DNA from 4 places in the Eubacterium sp. BL-380-WT-2B genome. Region 1 is predicted to be linked to each of the others. Evidence: riboswitches for the same ligand, from Rfam matches in the RefSeq annotation. Region 1 holds a riboswitch; each other region holds the start of a gene.
The links. Region 1 has a riboswitch for cyclic di-GMP ahead of FYJ53_RS14125 (EAL domain-containing protein). Riboswitches for the same ligand answer to the same signal wherever they lie in the genome.
Positions count from the first base shown of each region.

Region 1 (4,567 bases):
TGCAGGAAGGTGTATTTATACAATCGATCGTTAAAATTAAATAGGGAACATCTGACACTTGAAAACACCAGTTAACAAGAGCAGTTACTGCCTTTTTTGTATAGCCTCTGTGTTGATACTTCTCGCTCATGAAGTATGCAACCTCAACTTCGTTTAATGTATCTTTAAGTCCCATACCAACCATTCCAATTAGTTCGTCTGTTTTTTTTAACACAATAGCATATCGTTTGTTTTCAAAAATATCCGTTGATGCTTTCTTTGTTTGCAGCCAATCTATAAATCCATAAAAATCTTCAGGATTTTTGGCATTCTCAGACCAATCTTTCATAAACTTGACAATTGCACTTTCGCGCACAATGCTATGAAGAGGCTCGGCATCTTTTCGACGAAAATCCCTGATCAATATCTCATTTAATTCTATCTGCATAAAGCTGTACTCCTTGCCGCTCTTAAAATAAAGACTGCACCTATATTTTTTCAAAACGATTTATAAACCCTGATCCTTAAAAACACCATTGCTACAAGGCAGGTCATAAAGTTAACGCGTCAAAAAAGAGCTGTGCCACTCAGCTCTTTTTTAGTTATTCTCTTTTAAAAATTGTTTTTCGAACTCATCTACCGGCATGGGTCTGGAATAATAATAGCCCTGGGCCGCCAGACATCCGCAGTCATTCAGGAAGGCTGCCTGCTCGTTGGTCTCCACACCCTCGGCAATGACCTGAAGCTTCAGATCATTGATCATGCCAATGGTATGCTCAATGATGGTCTTGCCCTTCTGGGTCGCCACACTCTCGTTAAAGAATTCACGATCCAGCTTGATGGTGTTGACCGGAACATTTTTAAGCATATTGAGCGAGGAGTAGCCTGACCCAAAATCGTCCATTGAAAAGGAGATTCCCTCCTCTCTCAGGCGCTCCATGCCGCGGTACAGGTCTACAGTGTTCTCCACAAAGCTGCTCTCGGTCAACTCGACCTCCAAAAGCTTTTTGGGAATATCGTACCTTCGAATAATGTTCAGCAGCTTTTTATAAAAATTCGGGTTGTACACCTGTACTCTGGACACATTGACTGATACTGGAACTGCCACCATCCCCCTGTCCAGCCAGGATTTGATGATCCGGCAGGTCTCTTCCCAGACATATTCGTCCAGCTTGATGATAAAACCGTTGCGCTCAAAGAGCGGAATGAACCTGTCGGGGGTCAGGAACCCCCTCTCGGGGTGGTCCCACCGCACCAGCGCCTCAGCGCCGATCACCGAGCCGTTCTGCACGTTGTGCTTGGGCTGGAGGTATACCTTGAACTGGCGTTTGTTAAGAGCCTCATTCATTTCATTTTCAATGCGCCGCTCATCAAGCTGCTTGGCTCTCAGCTTTTTATCATAAAAGGCCCACTGCTTGATCAGGCTTCCCTTTATGGTTTTCTGGGCCAGATTTGCCCAATCGCAGAGAATACTCATCTGGGTATCGCGGTCTTTCACAATACAAATTCCACAGGAGGGCATGACCTGATAGCTCTCCGAAAACTGGTTGATCTCTTTTAAAATCTTTTTTATGCGCACGAGCAGAGGATCGCCTGAAGCATAGGACATACAAAGGCAAAACACATCACTGTTCATCCGCCCAAAGGCATCCATAGTCCCCATGTTGGCCGAGATAACCGTCGCCATAAAGCGGAGCAGGCGATTGCCCTCCTCACGCCCGTACAGGTCGTTAATAAATTTAAAACGGTTGACATCCAGACGCACCACGGCAAATTTCTGGCATGGATGCTCCCTGACCAACCTCTCAGCCTGGGCGTAAAAGGTGTTGATATTGTAGATACCGGTCAGCAAATCAAACTCTGCCCTATACTTCAGAGTTTCGTGGACGCGCTTGGATTCGTCGATATTGTTCAGAGTACCGACCACCCGCTTGATGCTGCCATCCTCATTATAAAGCACATTGAAGACCACTTTGCACCAGATGTAGCGTCCTTCTTTGTTGCAAAGGCGTATCTCCATCTCCACCTGCCCGTTACTGATGGCCTCCATACTCATTTTCTGCTTTAATACATCAATATCCTTGGGGTGGACCACCTCGTCGTCAAGCCATATTTCCTTGATATCCCGTCCGTCATAGCTACCCATGAATATTTCAGAGAATTTGGGCGCATAGTAGCGCTGGCTTGTCCCAATAATCCATTCAAATACCAGGGTATTCGTCTGCTCGATGACCAGACGGTAACGCTCATCGTCCATCTGCTTTTTCTGGAGACTCTCGTTTTCTTTTTCAATGTCTTCCAGCTGCTTCTTGTAACCGATATCCATGATAAAGCAGAGCAGTATCTCATCCTCACCACCGCCAGAGACTGCCGGAAAAACCGTCAACGAAGCCCAGTGAAAATCCCCATCTACCCATAACTTACGGAACTCGCCGATAACGCTGCCCTTTCCGGATTCCAGAGTCGCGTATACTTTATCGAGATCAAAAAATTCCAAAAACCGTTTCGAATCCTCCGGGTGGATCATGTGTTCGGCCACATCGGCAACAGCCTCCGATAATATGCCTTCTTCCGGCGGTGTCACATACTTATTCTCCACATGGTAGATAATGCGATAACGGTTTCTTGTAACGTTCAGTTCATAGAGCTCGTCGTAAATATTGCGCAAAGCCACATCGTAAATATTCTTTTCAATGTTTTTATTCATCTTCTCTTCTGCCATTTTACAGCTCCTATTGTGGGTTTAACTGCAGCTCAGTTGATAGTGGTTGTTTAGGCCCTTTAGCTTTGCGTCTCTGTCTTTCAACAGATTTGCCCTGATATTAATTCTATTTATAACCAGCTTCTATTATATAATAGATTTTTTTGAAACACAACTCCTATTTTTTACAAAAAAACAGGCTTAAAGCCTGCTTTATACATTTATTCGTCGTCGTCCTCTTCGTTAATCAGATAGGTCAGCGTGAAAAGGCTGTCGGTGATATTTACACTCTCTACCACCACGTCATCGGGCACTGTCAGGTCCAGAGGAACAAAGTTCAGAATCGCCTTGATGCCCAGTTCTACAACACGATCAGTGGTTTCCTGCCCAACCTTCTGCGGCACACTCAGGATACAGATATCAATTTTGTGGTGCGCGACAAAGGCGTCAAGATCATCCATATGGTAGACTGTTACATTGCCGACCTTCTTACCGATCTGATCCGGGTCCACATCAAACATGGCCTTGAAATGGATGCCTTCTTCCTTAAAACGCTCATAATTGACAATGGCGTGCCCCAGGTTTCCAGAACCAATAATAATGCAGTTATACTGGAGATCAAGCCCCAGAATTTTGCGAATGGCCTCCTTCAGCTCTTTTACCTTATAGCCATATCCCTGCTGCCCGTAAGCACCAAAAGAATTCAAATCCTGCCGGATTTGTGAAGCCGTCAGCCCCATCATTGCCGCCAGCTCCTTAGACGAGATTTTTTCAATATGTTGATCCTGTAAATCGGTTAAATACTGGTAATACTTGGGCAGACGCTTAACAACTGTCATCGATACCCTTTTTGAAAAAGTTTGCATTCTGCACTCCCCTCCTGCGTCGTACTTATCCTTTTTATTATATCAAGTTGTTAAAAAAACGTCAATTTTTATGACCGAATTAATCAAAAAAGTGTCAAAGTTTTTTGAATCTTTCAGAAACCAAGCAATATGCGCCTTCGGTGTGTCTTTAAAAGCAATTAATCTGTAATATCTGACATCAGGTTAAGATGCGGGCTGCCGATCACCTTAGCGACATCCAGCACAAAAGCGATACCCATACCCGGCCTGTCAATTTCGATTTTTTTCTGGATTGAGCAGAGCACCGCGTTCCTTATGGCCGCGTCCACAAGAATCAAAACAATCTCCTTCTCCGGCTCTATGGTAATACCGAAAAACCGCGCGTTCTCATGAATCCCGGATCCGCGGCCGTACATAACAGTCGCTCCGTCAGCACCGCCTTGTTTGGCTGCGTCAATGACCTCGCCGGACATATCCTTTTCCACAATCACCACAATCAGTTCGGTTTTAATTTTATTTCTGTCTTCCATTTTTTCCTCCATCATTCGCTAAGTAATCTACATATTATATATGATTAAAATCTTCTGTCAATACCGATTAAGAATCACTGGACTGTTTTTTGCACTGCCTTTTTCTATAGGCTTCTTTCTGCTTGTAAAAAAAGCCCAGGAACAGGGTTGTCAGGATCGGTGCGAGAGCAATTAGAGCCACGACGCCAAAGCCGTCCAGCAGCGGATTACGACCCGGTGTCGCGCCTGCCACAGCTACTGAGAGGGACAGAATAAAGGTCGAGCACATTGGACCAGTAGCCACGCCGCCGTTATCAAAGGCCATAGCCAGAAAATTCGGCTCCACAAAACGGCCGAGAATAAAGGCCAGTATATAGCCGGGAACCAGAATCCACCAGAGGGAGATACCGGCCAGCAGCCGGATCATGGCTGTCATAACCGCCAACGCTACCCCCAGTGAGATGGCCAGCAGCATAACCCGCGCCTTGATGGCGCCGCTGGTCATTTCCTCAACCTGCTTAACCATGACCTGG
Region 1 is NZ_VUMP01000006.1:388,358-392,924, forward strand. It holds gene FYJ53_RS14120 (GNAT family N-acetyltransferase) at 1-427, opposite strand, end outside; gene FYJ53_RS14125 (EAL domain-containing protein) at 578-2,701, opposite strand; cyclic di-GMP riboswitch class I at 2,725-2,805, opposite strand; gene FYJ53_RS14130 (redox-sensing transcriptional repressor Rex) at 2,902-3,546, opposite strand; gene FYJ53_RS14135 (P-II family nitrogen regulator) at 3,705-4,055, opposite strand; gene FYJ53_RS14140 (DUF1538 domain-containing protein) at 4,123-4,567, opposite strand, start outside.

Region 2 (4,567 bases), on a different contig from region 1:
GTGCTCCTGAGTATTGGCCGGGTAATTGGCGAATCGGCAGCGCTGCTGCTGACGGCAGGGACCGTTGCGCAGATCCCAGGAACGCTGTTTTCACCGGGAAGCACACTGACGGTTCAGGCTTACTATGTGGCTAAGGAAGAGGGAAACATTGAGCTGGCCTGTGCCATTGGCATTGTCATTGTATTGATCGTTATTGTATTGAATATTTTATCGAGGCTGGCAGCGGACAAGCTGGATGTTGCCCATAAAAAATAGACGAGGTTAAAATGGATAAGAAGAAAAAATTTGATGTGAAGGATCTGGATTTATATTACGGCGATTTTCAGGCCCTGAAGAAGATCAATATTGATATTTATGAGAATGAAGTAACCGCTTTTATCGGTCCTTCTGGCTGTGGTAAATCTACATTTTTGCGCTGCCTGAACCGTATGAACGATTTAATCGACTCTGTCCGTATTGAAGGGACGCTGAATTTTGACGGCAAAAATATTTATGAAAAAGATACGGATGTTATTCAGCTCAGAACAAAGGTGGGCATGGTTTTTCAAAAGCCTAACCCGTTCCCGATGAGTATTTATGACAATATCGCCTATGGACCAAAATGCCAGGGCTTGAAAGATAAGAAGAAACTTGATAAAATTGTCCATGACAGCCTGGTGGGGGCGGCGCTGTGGGATGAAGTCAGCGACCGTCTGGGCAAATCGGCTCTTGGCCTTTCCGGCGGACAACAGCAGCGTCTCTGCATTGCCCGAACCATCGCCATGCAGCCGGAGGTTATTCTGATGGATGAGCCAACCTCTGCCCTTGATCCCATCGCTACTTCAAAAATTGAGGATCTTATGGAGGAGCTTAAAAAGAATTATACGATTATCATCGTAACACACTCCATGCAGCAGGCAGCCAGAATCTCGGACAGAACGGCATTCTTCCTTATGGGAGAAATCGTTGAGTATAATGAAACTAACACCATTTTTATGAATCCGGGAGATAAACGTACTGAGGATTATATTACCGGACGATTTGGTTGATAAAGGAGCGAATAATGAGAGAAGTTTATAATGAAGAATTAAAAACCATTAAGAATGAAATTCTGCTGATGTCTTCCCAGGCAGAACGGATGCTGTCCGATTCAATTACAGCGCTGGAAGAACAAAATGTAAAGCTGGCCAGGAGTGTCATCAGCCGAGATGATATCGTGGATTTGAAGGAAATTCAGCTTCAGCAGATCGTCAGCGAGGTTATTGCAAGACAGCAGCCGGTTGCGGGAGATTTGAGAAGGCTTTCTTCAACCTATAAGATTATTACAAACCTTGAGAGAATCGCGGATTTAGCGGTTAATATCTGCCAAAAGGTGATCTGTCTGCGCAAGGAGGAATACTACAAAAAGCTCGATAATATTCCACAGATGGCGAAGATGGTGGAAGACCAGCTGAAAATGTGCATACAGGCTTATATCGATGAGGATATCAGTAAAATGGACGATGTGGTCCGATATGAGGATGAAATTGACCGTTTGAACAATACCCTGCACAGTGACTGTATTGCAGAAATCAACAAAAATCCAGAGATGGCGCTCCAGGCCATGAGTTTTTCCTTTATTGGAAGTCATTTGGAGAGAATTGGCGATCACGCCACCAATATTTTTGAAACAGTATATTTCATTGTGACCGGAAATTACATGGATTTTAATGATTTAAACACAATTCCTGAAGACGAGTAAGTCGTAGCTTATATTTTTGACCAGAGTAGCTTTTTACTCTGGTCTTTATCTTTTTATTGCGAAATAATCAATGATTCTTGACGCGGCGAATCGTGCCTGTTATAATGAGACATAGTCTATAGTGATTTTAATTTAATAACGTTTTTAAAACGTAAAAAGGGCAAATCTGTTGAAAGGCAGAGACGCAAAACTAAAGGGCCTAAAACCGGTAACCGGTAATGGCAGCCAGCTGCTACGGAAATCCATCCTCATCGATGGACACTGCCCGGCTGCGCCCTTTCGCAGTCGTTTTTTGTTTGTACGAGCATAATAAGATGAGCGGCAAAAGACTGGGAGTATTTATATAAGAGAAGGAAAGGAAAAAAACATGAAAAAATGGTTAGCTTGTTTTATGTCAGTTGTTATGCTGTTTGCGAGCTTTCCGGTATCTATTCTGGCGGAGGAAGCGGGACAGGAGCCTTCAGCCCAAATAACAGAGAATAATACCGTGACAGAAAATCAGGAAGTGGACAAAACCGCGGAAAGTGTGGAGGAGGCATCTTCTGAGGCAGTTGAGTCTTCTGAGCCTCAGCCGGAAAAGAAAGAGGCGGGTGCCCTCTATGCAGGAGCGTCTGTTGACCTGGTGGGAAATATCGAGGTGGAAATCCACTTTAGCCAACCAAGAACAAAGCTGTCAGAAACAGCAGTCCTGACGCTGGCAGCCAGCGACGGTACGTCCAAGGAAATCCCTTTAAAGGATGTCGTCAGCGAAAAGGCCACAACGGATTTTGGCAGCAGGAGTATCCAGTATAAGACACTGCTTTTTGACAGAGATTCTAATGAGATGGACAGCAGCAGCGTTCTTTACAACGAGCAAAAGCCCGATGCAAAGATTTATTTTGCCAATGTCAATTTTTACAGTCTGCCGATTGGCGACTACACTGTCACCGTCTCTGACAAGGGAGTAGTGCCAGCTCAGGCGCAGGTAAGTCTCCAGGGAAGCTCCAAACGTGTCGAATTTATGGGCGGTTCAATTTTAACAGGCGATGTCGACCAAAACGGCAGCATTGACGATGCCGATTACGATGCGGTTATGAAAAGCCTTGGTTCTTCTGAAGCGGACTGTGACCTGAATGGAGATGGAACCGTGGATATTGTCGATCTGGTCTATTTACAGGAAAATATGGGTGTGTCCCATGACTCAGGAAAAGTACAGATCAGTGACACCTCCCCGATTGTAGATCCTGACAACGTGGAAATCAAAACAGGTGAAAAGGATCCTGTGACGATAAAAAGCGGGGATATTGCAAAACTTTTCAGTACGGCCTCCGACCAGGCAGGCGCGGTTCAGTTTGCAAGGGAAGATGGAAACACTATTTCGGAGGATACGCCTCTGAGAATTCCGCTTGTAATGAAGGAGCCAGTCATAGCGACAGAGCTTCGCATTGCCCCCAGTGAACTGGGGCTTGAAAATGCGCCAAAGAGGGGAACCATTGAGGTAACCGATGAACTGGACAACATAAAATCTGTGGATTTCGATCTCCAAGGACAGGCGGATTATCTCTTTTTGACAGATGAAGCCTCCCCGTCAACCATTGTTATTGACCTGAAAGGGCAGGTTGCGATTAAAAAGGTTACGATCATTGTAAAAGAAACCAATAAGGCGAGCAGTAATTTGGCGGAAATTTCAAAGGTTGAATTCTTGAATAATACCAAGGATAAAATAGTCGAGCAGGTGACGAGCATCCCGACAAACGTTCAGGTAGCCTCTGGCAATGAAAGTCTGACTGTCAGCTGGGAAGCACAGAGCAATGTAACAGGCTATGAGGTTAAAATGAGTTATACAGACCCCAAAAGCGGTAAGGCAGAGACTGTGCTGACACCTGTGGATGGAACTTCCCTGACGATCAGTGATCTGACCAACTTTGTGGAGTATAAAATTTCGGTTCAGTCTGTTAACCGATCAGAGGGCGGAAACTGGGAAAGCGGCTTCAGCGAGCCTGTAATTGGAATACCTCTGCCAACCTCAGTGCCTGAACAGCCAGAGGGAATCACCCTAAAAGGCGGATACCGCCAGATTACGGTTAACTGGGAAAAACAAAAAAATTCTACTGGATATAATGTCTACTACCGTGAAAAGGGAAACGGTGAATACACCAAGGCTGGAAATTTAGAAAACACCAGCTATGTGATTGAAAACCTTAAGGATCAGGCTGAATATGAAGTTTACCTGACCGGCTATAACGCCATTGGTGAAGGGGCAAGATCATCTGTATATACCTGCACCACAGAATCCATTGAGCCGCCGGTTACATCAAATTATAAGCTGATCAACCGTGCCGGTGAGGTTAACCAGCCCACCGCCCATATTAAGGACGTCACTTATCCTTATTTAAAGGAAAGTGATTATGAACAGGCCTATGATAAATTTGATATTGTGGACAATGACTATACCTCGTATTGGAATTATGGGGGCTGGAATGCCGGCGGCTGGTCAGGCAAGCTTCAGGCGCCGGTCGTAGAATTTGACCAGTCCTATGAAATGAACGATATTGTGCTGGTGCGCGGCGAAGGTGAGCCAAGCACTTATAACGCCTACATGAAAATCCGCTGGTGGGATGAGGCCGGACAGGCACACGATCTGAACATCGGAAAAGACTTTGCGGTTCAGGCGAAAAAGAGCACCAATGGAAAAGAATACTATCGTATCCGCATCAATGAAAAGATTAAACCCGTCAAAATTCAGATGAATCCAGCGCTCTACTGGGCCGGCGCACCCAATGCGCGCTGCCGAATTTCGGAAATAAAATTCTACGCTTACGACAGTCTGGCAGATGAAACAAACGCCCTGTTCATGGATGATTTACA
Region 2 is NZ_VUMP01000008.1:160,753-165,319, forward strand. It holds gene pstA (phosphate ABC transporter permease PstA) at 1-255, shown strand, start outside; gene pstB (phosphate ABC transporter ATP-binding protein PstB) at 267-1,028, shown strand; gene phoU (phosphate signaling complex protein PhoU) at 1,043-1,720, shown strand; cyclic di-GMP riboswitch class I at 1,870-1,957, shown strand; gene FYJ53_RS16810 (fibronectin type III domain-containing protein) at 2,088-4,567, shown strand, end outside.
Region 2: another riboswitch for cyclic di-GMP. It lies ahead of FYJ53_RS16810 (fibronectin type III domain-containing protein); the one in region 1 lies ahead of FYJ53_RS14125 (EAL domain-containing protein).

Region 3 (4,567 bases), on a different contig from region 1:
GCCTGCCAAAGCGGATATTTCTCCTCGTGCTTCCAGAGACTGACAAATCCGACCTGTGGCAGCTCTGTGACCTCCGGGCAGTCTCTGTTCATATCTGCCACTGCTGCCATCAGCCGGTCCAGTTCGTCAACGGCAGTGCCGATTCCTGTCATGGCCAGCACATAATTAAAACCAGACATCTCACACTGGATGTTAAACTCTGTAAGCAGCCGCCTTTCAGCAGCCGTTCCCTGTCCGTCCTTCACCATCAGCAACCATTTGCTTTTATCGTAGAGCTGCTCTTCTCCCGGAGTGTACAGGGCGATGCAGTCACCTGCTCCCACCTGTTTCCGGTAATAATCCCAACGCTCTGCGATTGCCTGAAAAACGGCTTCTCCCTTTTCACAGGCTTCATCCACAGCGTTTTCCACACTCATCATCAGAAGATAGCTGGGGCTTGAAGATTGAAGCATGGCCAAAAACTTTTTGACACGGCTTCTTTCCACCAATGTTCCCTGCATATGCAGCAGGGAGCTCTGGGTAAAAGCCCCTAAAAGCTTGTGTGTGCTCTGGATAACTATATCTGCCCCGCAGCTCACCGCGTCCGGCGGCAGCGCAGCACAAAATTTCAGATGCGCTCCGTGAGCTTCATCCACGATCAGCACCTTTCCCTTTTTGTGAAGCAGCTCCGCTATGGCGGCCACATCACTGACAGTGCCGTAATAGGTGGGATTGACCAGGATCATCCCCTTCACCTCTGGATGCTCCTGCAGCTTTTTCTCTACCTGCTCCGGAGTAATGCGTTTTCCAAAGCCCAGCCAAGCATCGTATTCCGGTTCAAAATAAACACCCTTTACCCTGCCCAAAGCAAGCCCCGCGTAAACAGAGCGGTGACAGTTCAGCGGCACCAGGAGGCTGTCGCCCTCTCTGCACACACCCATGACGGCGCTCTGTATGCCGGCTGTGGTACCGCCCACCAGTATGCAGGACTCCTCTGATCCATAAGCCTCTGCCAGTTTTTCCTGAACCCTTAAAAGAATATCGGAGGGATCATGCAGGTTATCCGCCCCAGGCACTTCTGTTGTATCCAGGGTTGCCCAGTTCTCATTATCAAAGCAAATTTTTCCCTTGTGCCCTGGCATATGAAAGCGCAAAGTCCCTCTGTCACTCAGTTCTTGTAATCTTGTATATAAAATTCGTTTTTTCATGGATTTATTTTATCATAAAATCCGGATTTTTCCCCTTTATTTTTAGATGGATTATTGATATGATAATCACTGTAAAAAAATTCAAGGAGTGAAAAAGATGGCAAATATCATCTCTGTCGATATGACTAACTTTGAAGCGGAAGTGCTAAACTATACGGAAGGCCCTGTCATGGTCGATTTTTGGGCTGAATGGTGTGGCCCCTGCAAGGCTCTTCTTCCGATCATCGAAGAAATCGCCGGCGAAGTCCCTGCAACCGCCAAGATCTGTAAGCTGAACGTGGATGAAAATACCGATCTGGCCAGACAGTTTCATGTCATGAGTATTCCGACCTGTGTATTTTTAAAGGACGGCAGTGAAGTCGAGCGTTTCGTGGGAAGCCGCGACAGGCAGGAATACATTGATACCCTAAAAAATTTATAAGTTTTTTCAGACTGTGCTCCGGGCACGGTCTTTTTTTATCGAACTACTTTTTATTAAATTTTATCTTACAATACAGGGCATTTCTCTTTTCATTCTATTTTTATAACTATTATTTCGAAAATCCTTGAACCTTTTTTGAAAATATGTTACTATGAAAATTATTTATAGATTCCTTATTTTCAGTCATAACTGTCAAACCCTCGGGAGGAACTCCAGATGAACACTAAATACCTCGGGCAGCGGCTTCGCCAGTTCCGAAAAGACGCCCATCTTACACAAAACCAGCTGGCTAAAAAGGCCGGTATTACCCCCACCTACCTCAGTATCATTGAAAGGGGCGCGCAGCTGCCCCGGCTGGAAACCTTTATCAATCTGGCCAATGTCCTGTCTGTTTCCGCGGACGACCTTCTGATGGAGGATCAAACGGAGTCTCGGAAAGATTTGTATCCTTCTTTCTGTGTTCCGTCTGACAACCTAACAGATGAACAGCTCGTCTTGGTTCAGGAAATGATCAAGCTAATGTGTGACCACTTCAAAAAAACAAATCACTGAATTATTTGTTTAAATTCTTGGACAAAACTATAATTGAATATTGACTTCATTCGCATTGTGAGTTATAGTAAATAATATACATCCGAATCATTTTGAAATAGGGCAAAACTACTGAAAGGTAGTGACGCAAAGCCAAGGGTCTAATTCATCTCAAGATGAAACGACAGCCGGTTGCTCGGGTATTAAACTTACTGAATGCAATCTCCCTGCCTTGGTTTATGCCGGGGTCTTTTTATTGCCCCAATCTCACGCAGAGGAGTTAATCACAATGGATAACAAAGTTATTGGCAGGCATATTCGTGAAGCCCGTCTTGATAAAAAACTGACGCAGTACCAGCTCGCGGAACGTGTCCATATTACACCGAATTATCTGAGCATGCTGGAACGCGGCACCCATCTGCCCAAACTTGAAACGCTCATCACCATCTCCGAAGCACTGGAGGTTCCTGTCAGCGCACTTCTTACCGATTTCCCCGTCGAATCCTTTACCAGCCGGATTCACTTTCTGTCCACTGCAATGGAAGGGCTCGATGACGAGCAGTCCAAGATCGTGTGCGATGTCATCAAGGTGATGACTGACGGCTTTAAATTGAAAAAATAAGTAAAAATCCCCGGATCAAATGATCCGGGGATTTTTTAGTTAAAAGTCTGAAGCCGGGTAAAACAAATCGTTTCGCCGCCTCGCCGTATCCAGCATGTTATTGTAGAGTATCTGCTGATACTCCAGAACCTCACGGTCATGGACGGTCGGATCACCCTTTCTGAAGTACTGCCCTTCCTTGTCAATGATCCCTACCGTATTGATGACCGGCAGTGTTTTGGACAGCTTCATTAAATAATCATTGTAGGGTGCCCCCTGGATACCCGCCTGCGCAAGCAGCAGGCTGGAAAGATAGTTTACACTCAGCTTATCCACCTGAGCTTCTGGGATGTCGTAATTTGCCCAGATGACAAAGGGGGTGACATAGCGCCTCTGCAGCTCCTCTGTGCTCCACTGGTCCAGAGGCTTCTGCATGAGCTCTTCATAAAAAGCCTGCTCGATATACGCCTGATGATCGCCAAACATGACCACCAGCGTGGGCTCATCCTGACTGCTGAAATAGTCGATCAGATTTTTAAACGCCGCGTCAGAGCTGCGCATCAGCGATAAATACTGCTCAGTTTCAGGATAACTTCCCTCCATCCCCTCCAGAAGCACAGGCTCCAGATCATCGGCATTCAGCTGGTAACCGGCATGGTTCTGGATGGTCACATCAAAGACAAACAGCGGATTGTCGCCTTTATTTTCATAAAGCTCAATGACCTTGTCATAAGTAGCCGTATCGCTGACCCATTTTTCTCTGATTGTCTGCGATTCCATAAATTCTTCTTCTGAAAAAAACTGCTGAAATCCAAAATTTGGATAAACTTTATCGCGGTTCCAGGCGTTACGCTCTCCGGGGTGGATGGCGTAGCTGCTGTAGCCTTCATGGTTCAGCGTCGACGTGAGCCCGGGAGCCGGACCCTTGATATAAAGCTGATAGGGCCTCGCGTTTTCCGGCAGATAAGCCGTGGTGTTTCCTGTCAGAAAAGCGTATTCGGAGTCACAGGTGCCACCGCCGAAAACCGACACGTAGAGATTCCCTTTAATGGTATTTTCCTGCAGGCTGTCAATGAAAGGCATGTAGTCAATATTGGTTGAAAAATCCCCCACGGCTCGCAGGTCACTGAAAGACTCATTCATAATGGCAATGATATTGGGCTTATGGCTGTCTTTCATTCCAGGGCCGGCAGCGGCTTTTTCCGTTGTCCCACCCCGGCCGACAGCTCCTGTGGTCATGGGCTGCTGTACGTTTTTGATGCTTTCACCCAAAAATGCCAGATCATATCCTTCAGGCTCTCTGACATGTGAGAGCTTGGCATTGACGGTAAAGGTATAAGGATAGCCGTTAACTGGCATATCCCAGGCATAGTAATACCGCTCCACATTGGTCTCGAAAAACAAACCAAAGGTAATGGTCAGGGCTGCAAAGGACGTCAGGCGCAGCCTGCGGCTTTTATATTTATCCCGGACGCGTCTGTCTGCTTTAAAGGCCCAAAACAACAGCGCTGCCAGAACCAGCGCTGCCAGCAGAATCGTGCCGCTGAGCTCAAAGTGATAGGCTGAGGCGACCTGAAGTCCTGTTTTCGCTGAAAACAGATCCGTATAGAGCAGTGTATCTCCTCTGAACAGACGGACAAAGTAGCTCGCCAACCCAAAAATATACAGAAGAATTCCTCCGCCCATCAAGGATGCTCTCATCCGCCCTGTTAAAATATATAAAAAAACATAGACTGCCATACAGCAGGCCAGATTTAAAAACAGGCGGATTCCCTCTGTATCAAAGGGTGCTTCCTGAAATATCTGGAAAATGGTATAAGAAAAGGC
Region 3 is NZ_VUMP01000005.1:230,052-234,618, forward strand. It holds gene FYJ53_RS11520 (aminotransferase class I/II-fold pyridoxal phosphate-dependent enzyme) at 1-1,187, opposite strand, end outside; gene trxA (thioredoxin) at 1,285-1,608, shown strand; gene FYJ53_RS11530 (helix-turn-helix domain-containing protein) at 1,825-2,160, shown strand; cyclic di-GMP riboswitch class I at 2,252-2,339, shown strand; gene FYJ53_RS11535 (helix-turn-helix domain-containing protein) at 2,429-2,761, shown strand; gene FYJ53_RS11540 (LTA synthase family protein) at 2,801-4,567, opposite strand, start outside.
Region 3: another riboswitch for cyclic di-GMP. It lies ahead of FYJ53_RS11535 (helix-turn-helix domain-containing protein); the one in region 1 lies ahead of FYJ53_RS14125 (EAL domain-containing protein).

Region 4 (4,567 bases), on a different contig from region 1:
CGGTAAAGAAATACCGTGGCGCGATTTTCGCCCCGCATTTCCGGCATTTTCCCCGCAGCCACAGATAGCTGAGCAGGGGGATATTATCATAAAACGCAATGGGCTTGCCGCAGTTCGGGCAAAAAGACCGGCCCTTGGCGACTGAAATGCCAATGGGCACCCGGTAGACCACCACATTTAAAAAACTGCCAATCATACAGCCAAAAATAAAGACAAAGGCATACAGCACAAAATATATCAAAGATAAAGAATCATACAAAGCGAAACCTCCAGGATTTATGTGTGAATTCATACATTTTACTTTTGATCATCCCTGGAATAAACAGTTCTCACCTTTCCATCGACAACCACATTTTTTCCTGGTTCAATTATAACATTGATGTTATTTTTAATCATCTCAATTTTATCAATGGTGCCGTCACGGTTATCGTCCACAATGGTCAGCTTTGTAACCCCCTCATAGACGTTATCCGGCCCCACCAGATCCCGCAGGTCATTGGCATCCGGAATGCGGTAAGGGTTTTCCGCTGTCTCGGCGGATTTAAACTCCGTTGCCCGTATCTGGGCCGCCAGGTAGATGGTTCTTGCCTCAGCCACCACCGCGTCTTTTTTGGCGTCGCCGATGAAATGGAGGTACCCTGGAATGATGATCACAGCCAACAGGGCAATGACGACAATGACAGTGATGAGTTCCATCATGGTGAAGCCGTGAACGCTTTTGATTAAGTTTTCCAGTTTACGGTTAATCATGGACAGGCTCCTTTTGTTCTTACTAATTTAGTTTTTGGGTTTTCGGGATACAGGTTTTAGTTCTTTTCTATTTTTGTGATTTCGGCGGAGCCGCCTGCCGAAATAATTACAATATATTTTCCAGTTTTATCTAAATATTGAATTTCTCGAACTTTCCCCTCATCTTCAGTACCTTTTTTACCAAGCATTACATAAATACGATTAGTTTTAGCCGCGTTATTATCAGAAGCTAAATCATGCCTCTCCCCATCATCGAAAGAGTCTGTTTTAAACCAAAGCTCGTCTTTACTCATTCCAAAATCACTCGCTAAATACTCTGCGATTTTTTCAGGAATTTCTATTCTTGAATTATTATTACTGTAGTATTCCGTAGCTACCGCCTGTGCCGCCACATAAACCTCCCGTGCCTCGGCAATGGCGGCTTTTCCTTTGGCGTCCTCAACAAACCCTAGCATGGCGGGGATGGCAAAGGCTGCGAGAATAGCCAGAATAACCAAAACCATAATCAATTCGACCAAGGTGAAGCCCGAACGGGACCGAATACTGTTTTTTAATCTTCGTTTTAGAAAAATCATCTTCCTGCCCCCTGCACAGAAAATCGGAATCCTGCTCTGCCATTCTCCATTCTCAATTTTTCCATTGAAAAACCCCTCCAGAAATCCTAAAAACACAACGGCTCATCTACTGAAAAAGTAATAGAATCTTGTTTTTAAGGCAGAAAAGCATTTAAACCAATTTTAAATTAGTTGATAGTTGATAATGGGCAGTTGATCGTTCATGTACAAATTACCAAAAGCAATTTGCTCCATAACTATCCACTATCAACTGTCAACTACTCTCTTTTCTTTCCGGCAATAAAAAAAGCGCCTGAAAAGATGGGGAAAAAGGCCGGCTGCGGCGCTGCAAGCTCGGCCTTAAATATAATATTATTTTATAGTAACTGAACCACCTGAAGCATTTTCTTCAATAGTAATCAATTTTCCATTTGCCCCCATGTATTCGACTTTTTTTACAATAGCCGCTCTGTCACCTGTATCCATTGTAACATTTACTTGACCACTAGTACCAGGGGTAGTTGTAACTGGTGCAAAATTCGGAATATCATCTTTAACTAATTTTTGTACTTTTAAAGGAAAAGCATCTGTCTTATCATTCGCAAGAGCAGCAGTCCATACTGGAGCTGCATTAGTAGTATTATAAATTTCTGTCGCGGCTGATTGTGCAGCTACATAAATTTCTCTCGCCTTTGATACCTCTGCTTTTTCTTTCGCATCATTCACAAACCCCAACATCGCCGGAATCGTGAACGCTGCTAAAATCGCCAAAATAACCAATACTACAATCAATTCTACCAAAGTAAAACCTTTCTGGTTTTTCTTCAGCTTATTAATCATCTGAATCATTTACATCTCTCCTTTTATGTTCTCTTGTTTACCTTTAAATATAAACCTTTATTTTAACCGTCCGCGCCATGACGATTATAAACAGAGTGATTGCCTGCTCCAGCGGTCCTTTTTGTTAAAGGCTACTCAAAAAATAAAAATAGCCGGAAACCATACAGGGGTTTTCGGCCATCTACCGGTTGTGGCATCTGGCTGTCATATCGGCCTGGAGCTTCCGACGTAGACCCTGTAGTTTTGCGCCACGGGCTTTCGCACCGCTTTGCCTTTTGAACAATTCTATTCTACAACTGATTCGGACATTTGTCAAGAACTATAAAAACCAGTTACTTTTAAATATTCCGAAAGTTTCCTGTCAATCACTATTCATACACGTTGACACACTCTTAAAAATATGTAAATCTGCTTTTTACGCTTCTCTTATAGCGATAAGTTATTATAAATGCTGTTTCATTTACCACCAGCATTAAACAAATGGTAAAAACAGTACTATTTGGGTAAAATACTAAATTTTTTCAAAATTTTTTCAATTTTTGTTTCCTTAAATCATATTCAAATTCGATTGAATTTCACCACTCAAACGCACCGCAATTCCGCAGAATATCCAAAAAACCGGAGCCACAGTTACCACGGAAATATTAAAGCAGGCGGCGGCCATGTAGGCAGCGATGCTGCAGACAAGCGGCACAAGCATGGGCGAGCGGCGCCAGTTTTTAATACCACGGTAAAGCGTCGTTCCCTCAAACGCCAGATAGCTGAGGGCTGCGGGGATACCGCTGCTCACCGCGATGTGCAGGTACTCGTTGTGTGCCCGGTCGATGACCAGGTGGCGGCTGGTCACCCTGATAATATCCTTTTCAAAATACTGGCCCATGACCTGGCCCAGGGTCTCGATGCCAAAACCGGTCAGCGGGCGCATGCGGATGAGCTCCAGGGTTTTTGACCAGATAAAAAGCCGGTAAGAACCGCCTTTTTCCCAGTCATCGCCCCTGAGCATTTTAGACAGATCGGCAAAGACACTGAGAAAACGCGCGCCAAAGCCGCTGTTCACCAACAGAAAAACAAGGGTTAAAAGCACAAACACCCCACTCACCACCGCGAAACGGCGCCGGTTTTCCCGCTCGCCCAGCAAAAACACCCCCAGCAGCGCAAAGCCCAGCAGACTGCCGATCCACGCTCCCCTGGTGTTGGTGCACAACAGGCAGAAATACACCAGCCCGCAGGGCAGCAGGTAAGCCTTTGGGCCTCTGATAAAAGCATAGATGAGTATGGGCAGCGCCAGTGTCAGAAAGGAACCCAGGAAATTCGGGTTGCCGATGGTGGCGTAGGAAGCGCCTGGCCCGCCGTACATCAGAGGGTCCTGTGGCTGAAAGTCCAGACCAAATTTCTGGAAGATGCCGTAAACCGCCACGCAGGATACCCCCACCACGTAAAGGCGTACATGCCAGGGCTTAAAGGTATAGAAAAAAGCGCCCAGCATCATTAAAACACCATAAAACAAAATAGCGGAGTAGCTCTCCAGGCGAAAGGACCGCCCCTTGAGCGACAGCATCACATCTGTCGAAAAGGGCAGGGTGATGGTAACGCACAAAAGGTACAAAAGCACCAGCTTCACGGACAGAGGGATTTTCGGCTTCCCGGTAAAATACTCGGTAATGGGCCGCACATACAAGAGCAGCAGCCCAAACACCAGCACCTCGATGGTCATCAGCTTGGGCATATACAGGGTATCCCCAAAGGGCGGCACTACAATCAGCGGCACCGCCCCGGCGACAATGGCCAGCACTGCGGAGACAGCGGTTTTAAGTTCAAGTTTTCGCATTATTTTCCTCAATATTTATGTTTTTTAAATGGCATCATCCCTTTAACACACCTGCATTTTCTACCATTCCCCATCCAGCTTCTTAAAAAACTCGTCCATGGGCATGGGCTTCGCGAACAAAAAGCCCTGGGCGCTGTCGCACTGGATACTTTTCAGGAATTCGGCCTGGCCGGTGGTCTCGATGCCCTCAGCCAGCACCTGGAGGTCGAGCTCCTTGGCCATGGCGGCAATATTTTTGAGAATGACCCGTTCCTTGGGTGAGAGGTTTTCCTCCCGGCAGAGGGAGCGGTCAAGCTTGAGCACATCCACGTCGATTTCGGACAGCAGATTTAATGAGGAATAGCCTGAGCCAAAATCGTCGATGGAGACCTTAAAGCCGTCGCTTCTCAGCGTGCTGACCAGCCGTTTGACATAGCCGCTGTTTTCGATGAAGATGGTCTCAGTCACCTCCACCTCAATGAGGCCAGGGTCGATCTGGTATTTGTCTGCCAGCGCCCGGAAGCGCTCGATGTAGTTGCCGGATTTCAGATGAATTCTGGACATATTCATGGAGATGGGGACGCATTTCAAGCCTCTGGTTTTGCGGTAATAGTGG
Region 4 is NZ_VUMP01000001.1:336,809-341,375, reverse strand. It holds gene FYJ53_RS01505 (A24 family peptidase) at 1-259, opposite strand, end outside; gene FYJ53_RS01500 (type IV pilin protein) at 298-750, opposite strand; gene FYJ53_RS01495 (type IV pilin protein) at 807-1,325, opposite strand; gene FYJ53_RS01490 (type II secretion system protein) at 1,677-2,153, opposite strand; cyclic di-GMP riboswitch class I at 2,334-2,427, opposite strand; gene FYJ53_RS01485 (O-antigen ligase) at 2,692-3,972, opposite strand; gene FYJ53_RS01480 (EAL domain-containing protein) at 4,033-4,567, opposite strand, start outside.
Region 4: another riboswitch for cyclic di-GMP. It lies ahead of FYJ53_RS01490 (type II secretion system protein); the one in region 1 lies ahead of FYJ53_RS14125 (EAL domain-containing protein).